Regions from separate parts of the Bradyrhizobium sp. SZCCHNS1050 genome, predicted to be linked through region 1. Evidence: predicted binding sites of a transcription regulator. Region 1 holds the regulator's gene; the other holds the start of a gene.

Region 1 (7,150 bases):
TCAAGTTCTTCAAGTGGTCGTTCGAGAAGGGCGCCAAGATGGCTGAGGAGCTCGACTACATCCCGATGCCCGACAGCGTCGTGAAGCTGATCGAGAAGACCTGGTCGGCCGACATCAAGAGCTGAGCTGGACGAATCGAAAATCCCCCTCTCCCGGCCTCCGGGGGAGGGGCGCTACCGGGGTTGAGGCGTGTCCAAGGAACAGGGGGCAGAATTGGCAGAGATGGCGGTTCAGACCGAAGTCAGCGATATCGCGGCTGCTGCCGGCCCCTATGACCGGGCACGCGCGCTCAGCGCCTTCAAGCTCGGCGACGTGACCTTCTATTGGATCACGCGGCTGTCCGCGATCTCCGTCCTGTTGATCCTGGGCGGCATCATCCTGTCGCTCATCGTCGGCGCATGGCCGGCCATGAGAGAATATGGCTTCGAATTCCTGTGGACGCGGCGCTGGGCGCCGTCGGCCGATCCGCCGGTGCTCGGGGCGCTCGGCCCGATCTACGGCACCTTGGTCACGTCCTTCATCGCGATGCTGATCGCCATTCCGGTCGGTCTGGGCATTGCGATCTTCCTCACCGAGCTGTGCCCGCAATGGCTGCGCCGTCCGATCGGACTTGCCATCGAGCTGCTCGCCGGCATTCCTTCGATCATCTACGGCATGTGGGGCTTCTTCGTGCTGGGGCCGTTCCTGGCCTATACGTTCCAGCCGTTCATGATCAATCTCTGCGCCGGCATCCCCGTGCTGCAGGACATCTTCGCCGGTCCGCCGTCCTATCTCAGCCTGTTCAACGCCTCGCTGATCCTGGCGATCATGGTGCTGCCGTTCATCACCTCGATCTCGGTCGACGTGTTCAAGACGGTCCCGCCGGTGCTGAAGGAAGCCGCCTACGGGGTCGGCTGCACCACCTGGGAGGTCGTGCGCAGCGTCGTCATTCCCTACACCCGTGTCGGCGTGATCGGCGGCGTCATGCTGGCGCTGGGACGTGCGCTCGGCGAAACGATGGCGGTGACCTTCATCATCGGCAACTCGTTCCGGATCTCATCCTCGATCTTCGCACCGGGCACCACGATCTCGGCCGCCATCGCCTCCGAATTCCAGGAGAGCGACGGGCTGCACCAGTCGAGCCTGATCCTGCTCGGCCTGCTGCTGTTCGTGCTCACCTTCTTCGTGCTGGCGAGCGCGCGGCTGATGCTCATGCGGCTCGAAGCCAAGGCGGGAAAATAAGCCATGTCCAGCGCTGACACGCTTACACTCGATGCGCCGGTCAATCCGATCTATGCGCGCCGGCGCCGCAGAGACATCGTGATCCGCGGCCTCTGCGTTGCCGCCGCGATGTTCGGCGTCACCTGGCTGGCGCTGATCCTGTTCACGCTGTTCTATAACGGACTCGCCGGCCTCAGCCTGCAGGTTTTTGCCGCCGACACGCCACCGCCCGGCTCCAGCGAAGGCGGCCTGCGCAACGCCATCGTCGGCTCCTTGATCATGACGATCATCGGCGTCGGCATCGGCGCGCCGCTCGGCCTGTTTGCCGGCACCTATCTCGCCGAATACGGCCGCAACGACCGCCTGACCTCGGTGATCCGCTTCATCAACGACATCCTGCTGTCGGCGCCCTCGATCATCATCGGCCTGTTCATCTATGGTGCGGTCGTGGTGCCGATGGGCGGCTTCTCGGCACTCGCGGGTTCCCTTGCATTGGCGGTCATCGTGATCCCGGTGGTGCTGCGCACCACCGAGGACATGCTGCTGCTCGTGCCCAACCCGCTGCGCGAGGCGGCGTCTGCGCTCGGCCTGCCGCGCTCGCTGGTGATCCGCCGCATCGCCTATCGGGCGGCGCGCTCGGGCCTCATCACCGGCGTGCTGCTGGCGACCGCCCGCGTCGCCGGCGAGACCGCGCCTCTGCTGTTCACCGCGCTGTCGAACCAGTTCTGGAGCCTCAACCTTTCCAAGACGATGGCGAACCTGCCCGTCACCATCAACAATTTCGTCCAGAGCCCTTATGCCTACTGGAAACAACTGGCCTGGAGCGGAGCCCTTCTCATCACTCTGGCCGTGCTCGCCCTGAACATCGGTGCACGCATTCTCGGCGCCGAGAGGAACACCAAATGACCGAACTGTCCGTCTCCGTCAGTCAGCCCAATCACGCTCTTCACGGCAAGGCGCTTCCGGATGCGCCGGCCAAGGTGACCGCGCGCAACCTCAACTTCTACTACGGCGACCATCACGCGCTGAAGAACATCAACCTGTCGCTGGGCACCAACCGCGTCACCGCGTTCATCGGCCCGTCCGGCTGCGGCAAGTCCACGCTGCTGCGCATCTTCAACCGGATGTACGATCTCTATCCGGGGCAGCGGGCGACCGGGCAGCTGATGCTCGACAACACCAACATCCTCGATCCCAAGCTCGATCTGAACCTGCTGCGTGCCCGGGTCGGCATGGTATTCCAGAAGCCGACGCCGTTCCCGATGACGATCTACGAGAACATCGCCTTCGGCATCCGCCTCTATGAGAAGATCTCCAAGTCGGAGATGGACGACCGGGTCGAGAAGGCGCTGCGCGGCGGCGCGCTGTGGAACGAGGTCAAGGACAAGCTCAACGCCTCGGGCCTGTCGCTGTCCGGCGGCCAGCAGCAGCGGCTGTGCATCGCGCGTACCGTGGCGGTCCGGCCGGAGGTGATCCTGTTCGACGAGCCGTGCTCGGCGCTCGATCCGATCTCGACCGCCAAGGTCGAGGAGCTGATCCAGGAACTCGCCGAAAACTATACGATCGCCATCGTGACGCATAACATGCAGCAGGCGGCGCGCGTCTCCGACAAGACCGCCTTCATGTATCTCGGGGAGCTGATCGAGTTCGACGACACCAGCAAGATCTTCACCTCGCCGAGCGATCGGCGGACCCAGGATTATATCACCGGCCGGTTCGGCTGACGCCGACGACATTGTCTTCAGGAGATCATCATGGCCAGTGAACATACCGCCAAGGCGTTCGACAGCGATCTGCAGGACCTCACCCGTCTGGTATCGGAGATGGGCGGCCTCGCGGAGCGGCTGATCGTCGATTCCGTCGATGCGCTGGTGCGGCGCGACATCGCGCTCGGCCAGAAGGTGGTCGCCACCGACGCCGAGGTCGACAAGCTGCAACGCATCATCGAGGAGCGCGCCGTTCTTACCATCGCCCGGCGACAGCCGATGGCGGTCGACCTGCGTGAGATCGTCGGCGCGATGCGCGTGGCGACCGATCTGGAGCGTATCGGCGATCTCGCCAAGAACATCGGCAAGCGCGTCGCGGCGCTGGAGAGCGACTTCCATCCGCTGAAGCTGATCCGCGGGCTCGAGCACATGACCGATCTCGTGCAGTCGCAGGTCAAGACGGTGCTGGACGCCTATGCCGCGCACGATTTGCCGGCGGCGATGACGGTGTGGAAGGGCGATGAGGAAGTCGATGCCATCTGCACCTCGCTGTTCCGCGAGCTCCTGACCTACATGATGGAGGATCCGCGCAACATCTCGTTCTGCATCCACCTGATGTTCTGCGCCAAGAATATCGAGCGCATCGGCGATCACGCGACCAACATCGCCGAGACGGTGTTCTATATGATCGAAGGCCAGCAGATCATGGACAAGCGCCCGAAGGGCGACATGACGAGCTTCGCATCGACGATCCCCGGCAACTGAGAGAGACGGTTCAGACATGGGCGCCCGAATTCTGGTGGTGGAGGACGAGGAGGCGCTGACGACGCTGCTGCGCTACAACCTCGAGGCCGAAGGCTACGAGGTCGAGACCGTGGCGCGCGGCGACGAAGCCGACACGCGCCTGAAGGAGCGTGTTCCCGATCTCGTCGTGCTCGACTGGATGCTGCCGGGCCTGTCCGGCATCGAGCTGTGCCGCCGCCTGCGGGCGCGGACCGAGACCCGGCAGTTGCCGATCATCATGCTCACCGCACGCGGGGAGGAGAGCGAGCGCGTGCGCGGCCTCGCGACCGGCGCCGACGACTACATCGTCAAGCCGTTCTCGGTGCCGGAGCTTCTGGCGCGGGTGAAAGGCCTGCTGCGGCGGGCGAGTCCGGAGCGGCTGGCGACCGTGCTGTCCTATGGCGACATCGAGCTCGACCGCGAGAAACGCCGCGTGGCGCGCTCGGGGCGGCCGATCGATCTCGGTCCGACCGAATACCGCCTGCTCGAGTTCTTCCTGGAGCATCCCGGCCGCGTGTTCAGCCGCGAGCAGCTGCTCGACAGTGTCTGGGGCCGCGACATCTACATCGACGAGCGCACCGTCGACGTCCATATCGGCCGCCTGCGCAAGCTGCTCAATCCCGGCCGCGAGCAGGACCCGATCCGCACCGTGCGCGGCGCCGGTTATGCGCTCGATGATCGCTTCGCCAAGAGCGAGCAGGTGTAAGGGGCGATCGGGCGTGAGGACGCAGCAGGTGTGAGACGCGAGGCGGCCCGATTGAGGAGATCGCGGTCCGCTTTCCGCCACGCCGCCGCCGTCTTGATCGTGTCTGCTTCGTGGCCCGTCACGATGTTTCGGTCCCAGCGGACGCCCTTGATCAAGACCATCATCATATCTCTTGCCGTGCTGCTCGGCGGCGCGGCGGGCGCCACGGCCGCCGAGCTCGAAGACGCGGTCGCGGCGGCAGGCAACGGGCAGCATGCGGCGGCGATGCGACGGCTGCTGCCGCTGGCCGCCAAGGGCGATGCGCGGGCGCAGTTCGACGTCGGCTTCATGCACGCCTTCGGCTGGGGCCAACCGCGCAACCCCGCCGAGGCGCTGGCGTGGTACCGCAAGGCCGCCGATCAGGGGCTCGCTGTCGCGCAACACTATCTCGGCATCGCCTACGTCAACGGCGAAGGTGTTGCGAGCAATTACGGCGAAGCCGGCCGCTGGTTCAGCCGCGCCGCGGCGCAGGGCTTCGCCCAGTCGCAATACATGCTCGGCCTGATGCTGCTCGACGGCCGCGGTGTGAAACAGGACGTCGTGCAGGGCTATGCCTGGCTGGTGATGGCGGGCCGTAGCGGCGTGCGATCGGCCGGCCGCGACGTGCAGCGGGTCAAGTTGACCGAGCCGCAGCGCGTCCAGGCCCAGAGTGCCATTGCGGCCTGGCGGCCGAAGCCGGAATCGGCGGAGGCCGGCATCGCCGCTCCGCGTCCGGAGCAACTGCTCGGGCTCGACCGCCACATCGGCGAGGTCGTCGATCCCACCTCGTGGCCGGCGTCGTCGATCGGCGTCGTCACCGTCGCGCAATACTCGACCGGCGGCTGGTGCACCGGCACGCTGGTCGCGCCGCGCGTCGTGCTCACCGCGGCGCATTGCGTGTTCAACGGCGTGGCGCAGGTCAGCCCCGGCAACGTCCGCTTCCTGGCCGGCATGAACAGGGGCACGCCGGCGGCATCGTCGGTCGCCGACAAGCTGATCGTGGCGCCCGATTTCGTCCCGACCCGGCACGACAGATGGTCGCTCGACCGCTCGCCCGCCGATTGGGCACTGATCGTGCTGAAGGACGCGCTGCCGTCGAAGCCGGTTGAGGTCAGGGCGCTGACGCGCGAGGAATTGCAGGCTGCGACCACGGCCGGAACCATCTCCGAGATCGGCTATGGCCAGGAGCGGCGCTATTCGCCGACCGGCCAGCGCAATTGCAGCGCCGGCATGACCAAGGACGAGATGCTGCTGACGGTGCATTGCCTCGCCAATTTCGGCTATTCGGGCTCCCCCATCATGGCCGACGTCGGCGGACAGCCGGCCGTGGTCGGCATCTTCTCGGCGTTCCACGAGGAGACCCGGCTGATGTTCGCCGCCCCCGCGAGCCAGTTCGAGGCGGTCGTGCGGCGCGAGATCACGGCACAGAGTGCCTCGATGCGGTGAGCGAAGGAGGGGCGAGAGAAGAAGATGTCCCGCCGCTGGTCATGATCTGTGCGTGACTGGATAGCGGGTTGCCAAGCGAGAGGGCAATCCGGGAAGGGCCGCCCACGTTTTCCTGCAGTTTTTGCCTGCAGCGGGGGGCTTTACCGAACTGGCCTGGCTCTTGCTATAGTCCGAGTATGACGATTGTTCAAATTGATCATCCTCGTGCCCCTCGGCTGCTGTGGTGGCGATCGCAGCCCGGCCGCAACGTTGCGCTCGTCGGCGGGCTGGTCGCCGCCAACGCGCTCGCCTGGGCCTGGGCGTTCGCGCTCTACGCCGACCGGCCCGCCATCGTCGGCACCGCGATGCTGGCCTGGCTGCTCGGACTGCGCCATGCGGTCGATGCGGATCACATCGCGGCGATCGACAACGTCGTGCGGAAGCTGGTGCAGGACGGTAGCGCCCCGCGCGCCGCCGGCCTGTATTTTGCGCTCGGCCATTCCAGCGTCGTCGTCATCGCCACCATCGTCGTGAGCCTCATCGCCGGCGCCGACCTCCTGGATGAAGAGAGCGCGATCAGGGCGATCGGCGGCGTCATCGGCACGTCGGTGTCGGCCGGCTTCCTGCTGCTGATCGCGTTGGCGAACCTCATTCTGTTCGTGAACCTCTGGCGCCGCGCCGCACAGCCGCAGTCCGAGATGGAAACCGCCGGAAGCTCCGGACGGGGCATCCTCATCCGCCTGCTGCGCCCGGTGCTCCGCCTGGTGGGACGCGCCTGGCACATGTATCCGCTCGGTTTCCTGTTCGGTCTCGGCTTCGACACTGCGAGCGAGATCGGGCTTCTTAGCCTGTCGGCAACCGAGGCCGCGCGCGGCGCGAGTCTTGCGCACGTGCTGGTGTTTCCGGCGCTGTTCGCGGCGGCGATGGCCACCGTCGACACCGCCGACAGCATGCTGATGGTCGGCGCCTATCGCTGGGCGCTGACCGATCCCGCACGCAAGCTGCGCTATAACCTCGTGATCACCGGCGCCTCTGTCGCGATCGCGCTGGTGATCGGCGGCTTCGAGGCGATCACGCTGTTGGCGCCGCGGCTTGGCCTGACCGGGGGATGGACGAGGGTCGCCACCGCGCTGGGCGACGATGTCGCCAATCTCGGGATCGTCGCGATTGGCCTGTTCGGACTGATCTGGGCGATCGCCATGCTGCTCGGTCGCAGCCAGCGCGGTTCCGAGGCTATGCCCGGGGAAGCGCTTGCCAGTGTTCATGCGGGGGCGCTAAACCCGCCGGTGATACGAAGCGGAACGCTTAAGAC
Region 2 (7,150 bases), 660 kb from region 1:
CCGACCGACGATCCCGAGATCACCGCGTTGCGGGAGCGGCAGAAGCGTAATCTGCTGGCCACGATGCTGCTGTCGCACGGCACGCCGATGCTGCTCGCCGGCGACGAGTTCGGCCATACCCAGAACGGCACCAACAACGCCTATGCGCAGGACAATGAGACCACCTGGCTCGACTGGATGGGCATCACGCCGCAGGGGCGGGCGTTGCGCGAATTCACGCGCAAGCTGATCGCCATGCGCAAGGCGTTTCCGATCCTCTATCGCAGCCGCTTCCTGATCGGCTCGCACAATGAGGACCTCGGCGTCAACGACGTGACCTGGCTCGACCCGTCGGGCGAGGAGATGACGACGGAGCAGTGGACCGACGATCACGCGCGTTGCTTCGGCATGCTGCTCGACGGCCGCGCCCAGGAGACCGGCGTCAAGCGGCGTGGCTCGGATGCGACGCTCCTGCTGGTCTACAACGCGCATTTCGACGTCGTGAACTTCACGCTTCCGTCCGTGCCCGAAGGCCACAATTGGCTGGCGCTGCTCGACACCAACCAGCCGGATGCTCAGCCGCAGTCGTTCCCGTTCGGCCACGTCTACGCGGTGACCGGGCGATCGCTGCTGGCCTTCGGCCTGTCGTCGGAGCAGCAGCCGATGCGCGGCCTGCGCCATGGCCTCGGCGCGCTGCTCGACGTCGCGGAGGCGCCGCTGGGGTAGGATGTTCGGCGGATCTTGCGGTCAGGCACCGCGGGCGTATTTCGCAAGCCGCGCGTCGAGCACGCCGAGCATGGCCTCGCGCGCCGGATCGCGCGAGCCGCGCAGCCAGACGGCCGCGAGCGGAAGCCGTCCGGCGGTGCTGCCGCGTGTCATCCGCAGCGGCACGAAGCGGACGCCGGAGACCGCGAGCCGCGAGGTCCAGCGCGGCACGATGGCGATGCCGAGCCGCGCGGCGACGAGATGCACGATGGTCTGCTTCTCATCGGCGAACTGCGCGATAGCCGGCGACAGCCCGGCCTGTGCGAACAGCTTCATGGTGAGGTCGTGGCTGTGCGGCCGCGACCGGCGGTCCGGGACGATCAGCGGTTGGTCGGCGATGTCGGCGAGCGAGACTGAGGCGCGCGAGGCCAGCCGGTGCCGCTGCGGCAGGGCCACCACGGCGCTCTCGCTGAGCAGCGCGCGGAATTCGAGCCTGATATCGGTGCGCTCGGGCGGCCTGACAAAGGCGAGGTCGAGCGCGCCGGACAGGATCCTGGGCAGCAGCCGGATCGTCTTCTCCTCCGTGAGCTGCACCGCGATGTCAGGATGCCGCGCGCGAAAATCGTGCAGCAATTGCGGCAGCAGCCCGGCGGCCGCGCTGTCGATGGCGCCGACGCGCAGCCGCTGCGCCTTCGTGCTTCGGGTACGGCGGCGGAAGCCGGTTTCGACCGCCTCGACACGGGCCAGGATCGCCCGGGCATCGCGCAGCAAGATCGTGCCTTGGTCGGTGAGTGATACCGCGCGCGTCGTGCGGGCGAACAGCGGCGTCGCGAGGTCTTCTTCCAGCAGCTTGATCTGGCGCCCGAGCGCCGAGGGCAGCATCTGCAGCCGCTGCGCCGCCTTGCCGAAATGCAGTTCCTCGGCGGCGGCCACGAAGCAGCGGAGCTGGTGCAATTCCATGGTGGGGTCCTGAAGAGGCGATGGGCCAGATTATATCATTTTTTTGTATAATGATGCGAGCATTGAAGCCGGCCCGGTTCGACGCCTACGCTTGTCAGATCAACGACAAGACGGGACAGGGAGGTGACGATGGCCGGAGAGCTGGAAACGCGCGTGCTGCGCAGGATCACGTTGCGCATCGTGCCCTTCATCATGCTGCTCTATTTCGTAGCCTTCATCGACCGCGTCAACGTCGGCTTCGCAGCGCTGACCATGAACAAGGACATCGGGCTGTCAGCCTCGGCCTATGGGTTCGGCGCCGGCATCTTCTTTTGGGGCTATTTCCTGTTCGAGGTCCCCTCCAACCTCGCGCTGGACAAGTTCGGCGCGCGCATCTGGATCGCGCGGGTCATGATCACCTGGGGCCTCGTCTCCGGCGCGATGGCGTTCGTGCAAGGACCGACGAGCTTCTATGTGCTGCGCTTCCTGCTTGGTGCTGCGGAAGCAGGCTTCTTCCCCGGCATCATCCTCTATCTCTCCTACTGGTTCCCGGCGCGCCAGCGCGCAGCCGTCACCGCGCTGTTCATGGCCGCCGCGCCGCTCTCCACGGTTCTCGGCTCTCCGGTTTCCGGCGCGCTGCTGGAGATGGACGGCATTCTCGGCTTCAAGGGCTGGCAGTGGCTGTTCCTGATCGAGGCGCTGCCGGCGGTGCTGCTCGGCTTCGTCGTGCTCGCCTACATGACCGATCGTCCGGAGCAGGCGCGCTGGCTCGCCGACGACGAGCGCGACTGGCTGGTGCGCACGATGAATGCCGAGCTGGCGAGCAAGGCCGCCACCGCGAGCCACAGCATCTGGCGCGGGCTGGCCGACATCCGCGTGCTGGCGCTCGCGCTGGTCTATTTCGGCACCTCGGCCGGCCTCTACACGCTCGGCGTCTGGGCGCCGCAGATCATCAAGCAGTTCGGACTGTCGTCCTTCACCGTCGGCTTCCTCAACGCGGTGCCACCGACCGTGGCCGTGGTCGTCATGATCCTGTGGGCGCGCCATTCCGACCGTACCGCCGAGCGCACCTGGCACGTCGTGCTGGCCTGCGTGGCCGCAGCCGTCGGGCTCTGGTTGGCCGGGCTGTCGACCAGTGTCGCCGCCGTCCTCGCTGCGCTCACGCTCGTCAATGTCGGCATCTCCTCCTCGAAGCCGCCGCTGTGGAGCATGCCGACCATGTTCCTGTCCGGCTCGGCCGCCGCGGCGGGCATCGCAACCATCAACTCGATCGGCAATCTCGGCGGATTCGTCGGTCCCGCGATGATCGGCTGGATCAAGGACCAGACCGGCAGCTTCAATGGCGGGCTCTATTTTGTCGCCGGCCTGCTGGTGGTATCGGCGGTGCTGACCCTGTTGCTGTCACGTTCACAAAGTGCGAAGGCCCAAGCAGCCACGCCGTCCTGACCTCATCAACGGAGCTCTTTCATGCGCACCCATTCCATCGCCGCCATTCCCGCCGACGGCATCGGCCCCGAGGTCATCTCCGAAGGCGTCCGCGTGCTCGAGGCGCTCGCCAAGCGCGCGGGCGACATCAGCTTCAACGTCAAGACCTTCGACTGGGGCTCGGACTACTACAAGAAGCACGGCGTGATGATGCCGGCCGACGGACTCGCGGAGCTGAAAAAGTTCGACGCGATCTATTTCGGCGCGGTCGGCGCTCCCGACGTGCCCGACCACATCACGCTGTGGGGCCTGCGGCTGCCGATCTGCCAGGGATTTGATCAGTACGCCAACGTCCGTCCGACCAAGATCCTGCCCGGTGTGGCCTCGCCCTTGCGCAATGTCGGCGTCGGCGATCTCGACTGGGTGATCGTCCGCGAGAATTCCGAGGGCGAATATGCCGGCATGGGCGGCCGCGCGCATCGCGGCCTGCCGGAGGAGGTCGGCACCGAGGTCGCGGTCTTCACCCGCGTCGGCGTCACCCGCATCATGCGCTACGCGTTCAAGCTGGCGCAGTCGCGCCCGCGCAAGTTCCTCACCGTCGTCACCAAGTCGAATGCGCAGCGCCATGGCATGGTGATGTGGGACGAGATCGCCGCCGAGGTGGCGCGGGAATTCCCCGACGTGACCTGGGACAAGATGCTGGTCGATGCGATGACCGTGCGCATGACGCTGCAGCCGAAGAGCCTCGACACCATCGTGGCGACCAATTTGCATGCCGACATCCTGTCCGATCTCGCCGGCGCGCTGGCCGGCAGCCTCGGCGTGGCGCCGACCGGCAACATCGATCCGGAGCGGCGCTTCCCGTCGATGTTCGAGCCGATCCATGGTTCGGCGTTCGATATCACCGGCAAGGGCATCGCCAACCCGGTCGCGACGTTCTGGACCGGCGCGCAAATGCTCGAGCATCTCGGCGAGACGGACGCGGCCGCGCGGCTGATGGCTGCGGTCGAGAAAGTCTGTGCAGCCGGCATCCTGACCCCCGATGTTGGCGGCACGGCGACGACCAAGCAGGTGACCGACGCCGTCATCGACGCGATCCACGGCTCCAACGCCTGAGGCGTGCTGTTCTCTTGCACAATTCTGGCGTGTTCCGTGTCGCGCTTGCAATGGACGCTGCGGGGCGTATATCAGCGCTTCCGCTGCGTCCGCGCATGCCAATCACATGCGTGTCATAGAGACGCGAGACACGGCTTAAGGAGAAAGGACACATCATGCGTCGTCACCGTCGAGCCAAGATCGTCGCGACTGTCGGTCCCGCGAGCAATTCTCCGGAGATGCTGAAAGCGCTGTTCCTCGCCGGTGTGGACACCTTTCGTCTCAACTTCAGCCACGGCACCCAGGCCGATCACGCCAAGGTCCATGCCGCGGTCCGCGCCCTCGAGAAGGAAGTGCAGCGGCCGATCGGCATCTTGATGGATCTGCAGGGTCCTAAGATTCGCGTCGGCACGCTGCGCGACAAGAAGATCCAGGTCGAAGCCGGCGAGACGATTCGATTTGTTCTCAACGGCACCGAGGGCGACAAGACATCGATTCCGTTGCCGCATCCGGAAATCTTTGCGGCAGTCTCGCCCGGTCACGATCTTCTGATCGATGACGGCCGCGTGCGCGTCCGCGTCACCGGCCTCGGCGACGACTGGATCGAGGCCAAGGTGATCGTCAGCGGCGCGATCTCCAATCACAAGGGCGTCAATCTGCCCGGCACCATTCTGGAGCTATCGCCGCTGACGGCCAAGGACCGTTCTGATCTTGCCTTTGGGCTCGACCTCGGCGTCGACTGGGTGGCGCTGTCGTTCGTGCAGAAGCCGTCCGACGTGCTGGAGGCGAGGGGCCTGATCAATGGCCGCGCCGGCATCATGTCCAAGATCGAGAAACCGGCGGCGCTGGAGCGGATCGACGACATCATCCAGCTCTCTGACGCGATCATGGTTGCGCGCGGCGATCTCGGCGTCGAGATTCCCAACGAGGACGTGCCGGGCAAGCAGAAGGAGCTGGTGCGCGCCTGCCGGCTCGCGGTGAAGCCGGTGATCGTCGCGACGCAGATGCTGGATTCGATGGTCGCGACGCCGACGCCGACGCGCGCCGAGGTCTCCGACGTCGCGACCGCGATCTATGACGGCGCCGACGCGGTGATGCTGTCGGCGGAATCGGCCAGCGGGCAATATCCGCGCGAGGCGGTGGCGATGATGGACAGCATCATCAAGGCCACCGAAGGCCACAAGATGTACCGCTCGATCGTCGAGGCGACGCAGCCGGGCGAGGAGCAGACGCCGCCGCATGCGGTGGCGACCGCGGCGGCCGATCTCGCCTCGGCGATCCACGCCAAGGCGATCGTGGCCTATACGTCGAGCGGCACCTCGGCCTCGCGCGTTGCGCGCAAGCGGCCGAGCCTGCCGATTCTGGCGATCACGCCGAATGAGGACACCTCGCGGCGGATGTGCCTGCTGTGGGGCGCGCACAGCGTGCTGTCGCAGGACGTGCAGAGCTACGAGGAGATGGTCGAGCGCGCGACCTTCTTCGCCGTGCAGGAGGAGTTCGCTGAAGCCGGCGACCTGCTCGTCGTCGTCGCCGGCATTCCGTTCGCGCAGACCGGCACCACCAACAATCTGCGCGTCGTCACCGTGCCGAGATAGGAGGCTGATTTTCCCTGTTCGCGCTGCCCGCCTGTCGCCTGATTGTCGCACCCCGCTGGTATCGCGGGGCAGTGACGAGGGACATCGCGAGTCGTCAAACGAGCGGTGTCCGGTCGCGGTCCGGCAGGATGGGTTCTGCCGGTGCGGCGTTTCGTCATCGCGGTGTCATCAGGGACTGTTAGGTGGGCGCGCATGGGACTTGAGACTGCTGGTGAAGAAAGCCCGGCTCGGCGCTTTCGGACGTTGTTCATCTCGGACGTTCATCTCGGAGCCCGCGGCTCGCAGGCCAATCTCCTCGTCGATTTCCTGCGTCACCATGATGCCGACACGATCTATCTGGTCGGCGACATCATCGACGGCTGGGCGCTCAAATCGAGCTGGCATTGGCCGCAGTCGCATAACGACCTGGTGCAGAAGATGCTGCGCAAGGCCCGCAAGGGCGCCAAGATCGTCTATGTCCCCGGCAATCACGACGAGTTCCTGCGCGGCTATTACGGCACGCATTTCGGCGGCATCGACGTCGTCGAGAACATCTTGCACACCGGCACCGACGGCAAACGCTATCTGGTGATCCACGGCGACATCTTCGATCTGGTCGTGCAGAATGCGCGCTGGCTCGCCCATCTCGGCGACAAGGCCTATGACTTCGCCATCCAGATGAACCGTCTGGTCAACTTCTTCCGTCGCATGTTCGGCGTTCCCTATTGGTCGCTGTCGCAATGGGCCAAGCAGAAGGTCAAGAACGCCGTCAACTACATCGGCGCGTTCGAGACGGCGCTGGCCTCGGAGGCGCGGCGGCATGGCGCTGATGGCGTGATCTGCGGCCACATCCATTGCGCCGTCATCCGCGACCAGGACGGCATTCGCTACATGAATTGCGGCGACTGGGTCGAGAGCTGCACGGCGCTGGTCGAGCACGAGGACGGCCGTTTCGAGATCCTGACTTGGACCGATCCGCAGCGGCAACCCGCGCCGGTTCCGCAGCTGGCCGCCCGCGCCGCCTGACACCGGTTCCCTTGCCTCTCGGCAATCGGGCGCGGTAAAATAGGGGTATGACAGCTCATTCCCCGATCCTGCCCGTGACCGCCGCCGACATCGAGGCGGCGGCACGCGTCCTCGCGCCCGTGGCCGTGCGGACTCCGCTGCTGCCGGCTCCCGTGCTCAACGAGCGGTTCAAAGCGAACGTCTTCGTGAAGCCGGAGGTGCTGCAGCGGACCGGCTCGTTCAAGTTCCGCGGCGCCTACAACAAGCTGGCGTCGATCCCGGAAGCAGCGCGCGGCAACGGCGTCGTCGCATTCTCCTCCGGCAATCATGCGCAGGGTGTCGCCCATGCCGCCACATTGCTGGGCATGGACGCCACGATTGTGATGCCCTCGGATGCGCCGGCGGCCAAGCGCGAGCGCACCAAGGCG

Evidence for each region. Region 1 encodes PhoB, which activates phosphate uptake and scavenging genes when phosphate is short. Its sites were predicted from a motif close to TGTCATNNANCTGTCAT; they were not measured.
Region 2: the regulator PhoB is predicted to act here: its motif matches at 5,891-5,907, upstream of QX094_RS01490 (UDP-2,3-diacylglucosamine diphosphatase).

The regions. Positions count from the first base shown of each region.
Region 1 covers NZ_JAUETR010000001.1:988,174-995,323, reverse strand. The annotation lists gene pstS (phosphate ABC transporter substrate-binding protein PstS) at 1-125, shown strand, start outside; gene pstC (phosphate ABC transporter permease subunit PstC) at 223-1,221, shown strand; gene pstA (phosphate ABC transporter permease PstA) at 1,225-2,106, shown strand; gene pstB (phosphate ABC transporter ATP-binding protein PstB) at 2,103-2,924, shown strand; gene phoU (phosphate signaling complex protein PhoU) at 2,955-3,671, shown strand; gene phoB (phosphate regulon transcriptional regulator PhoB) at 3,688-4,395, shown strand; gene QX094_RS04660 (trypsin-like serine protease) at 4,543-5,859, shown strand; gene QX094_RS04655 (HoxN/HupN/NixA family nickel/cobalt transporter) at 6,036-7,150, shown strand, end outside.
Region 2 covers NZ_JAUETR010000001.1:329,227-336,376, reverse strand. The annotation lists gene glgX (glycogen debranching protein GlgX) at 1-705, shown strand, start outside; gene QX094_RS01510 (LysR family transcriptional regulator) at 727-1,644, opposite strand; gene QX094_RS01505 (D-galactonate transporter) at 1,774-3,069, shown strand; gene QX094_RS01500 (tartrate dehydrogenase) at 3,091-4,164, shown strand; gene pyk (pyruvate kinase) at 4,320-5,738, shown strand; gene QX094_RS01490 (UDP-2,3-diacylglucosamine diphosphatase) at 5,931-6,743, shown strand; gene QX094_RS01485 (threonine/serine dehydratase) at 6,791-7,150, shown strand, end outside.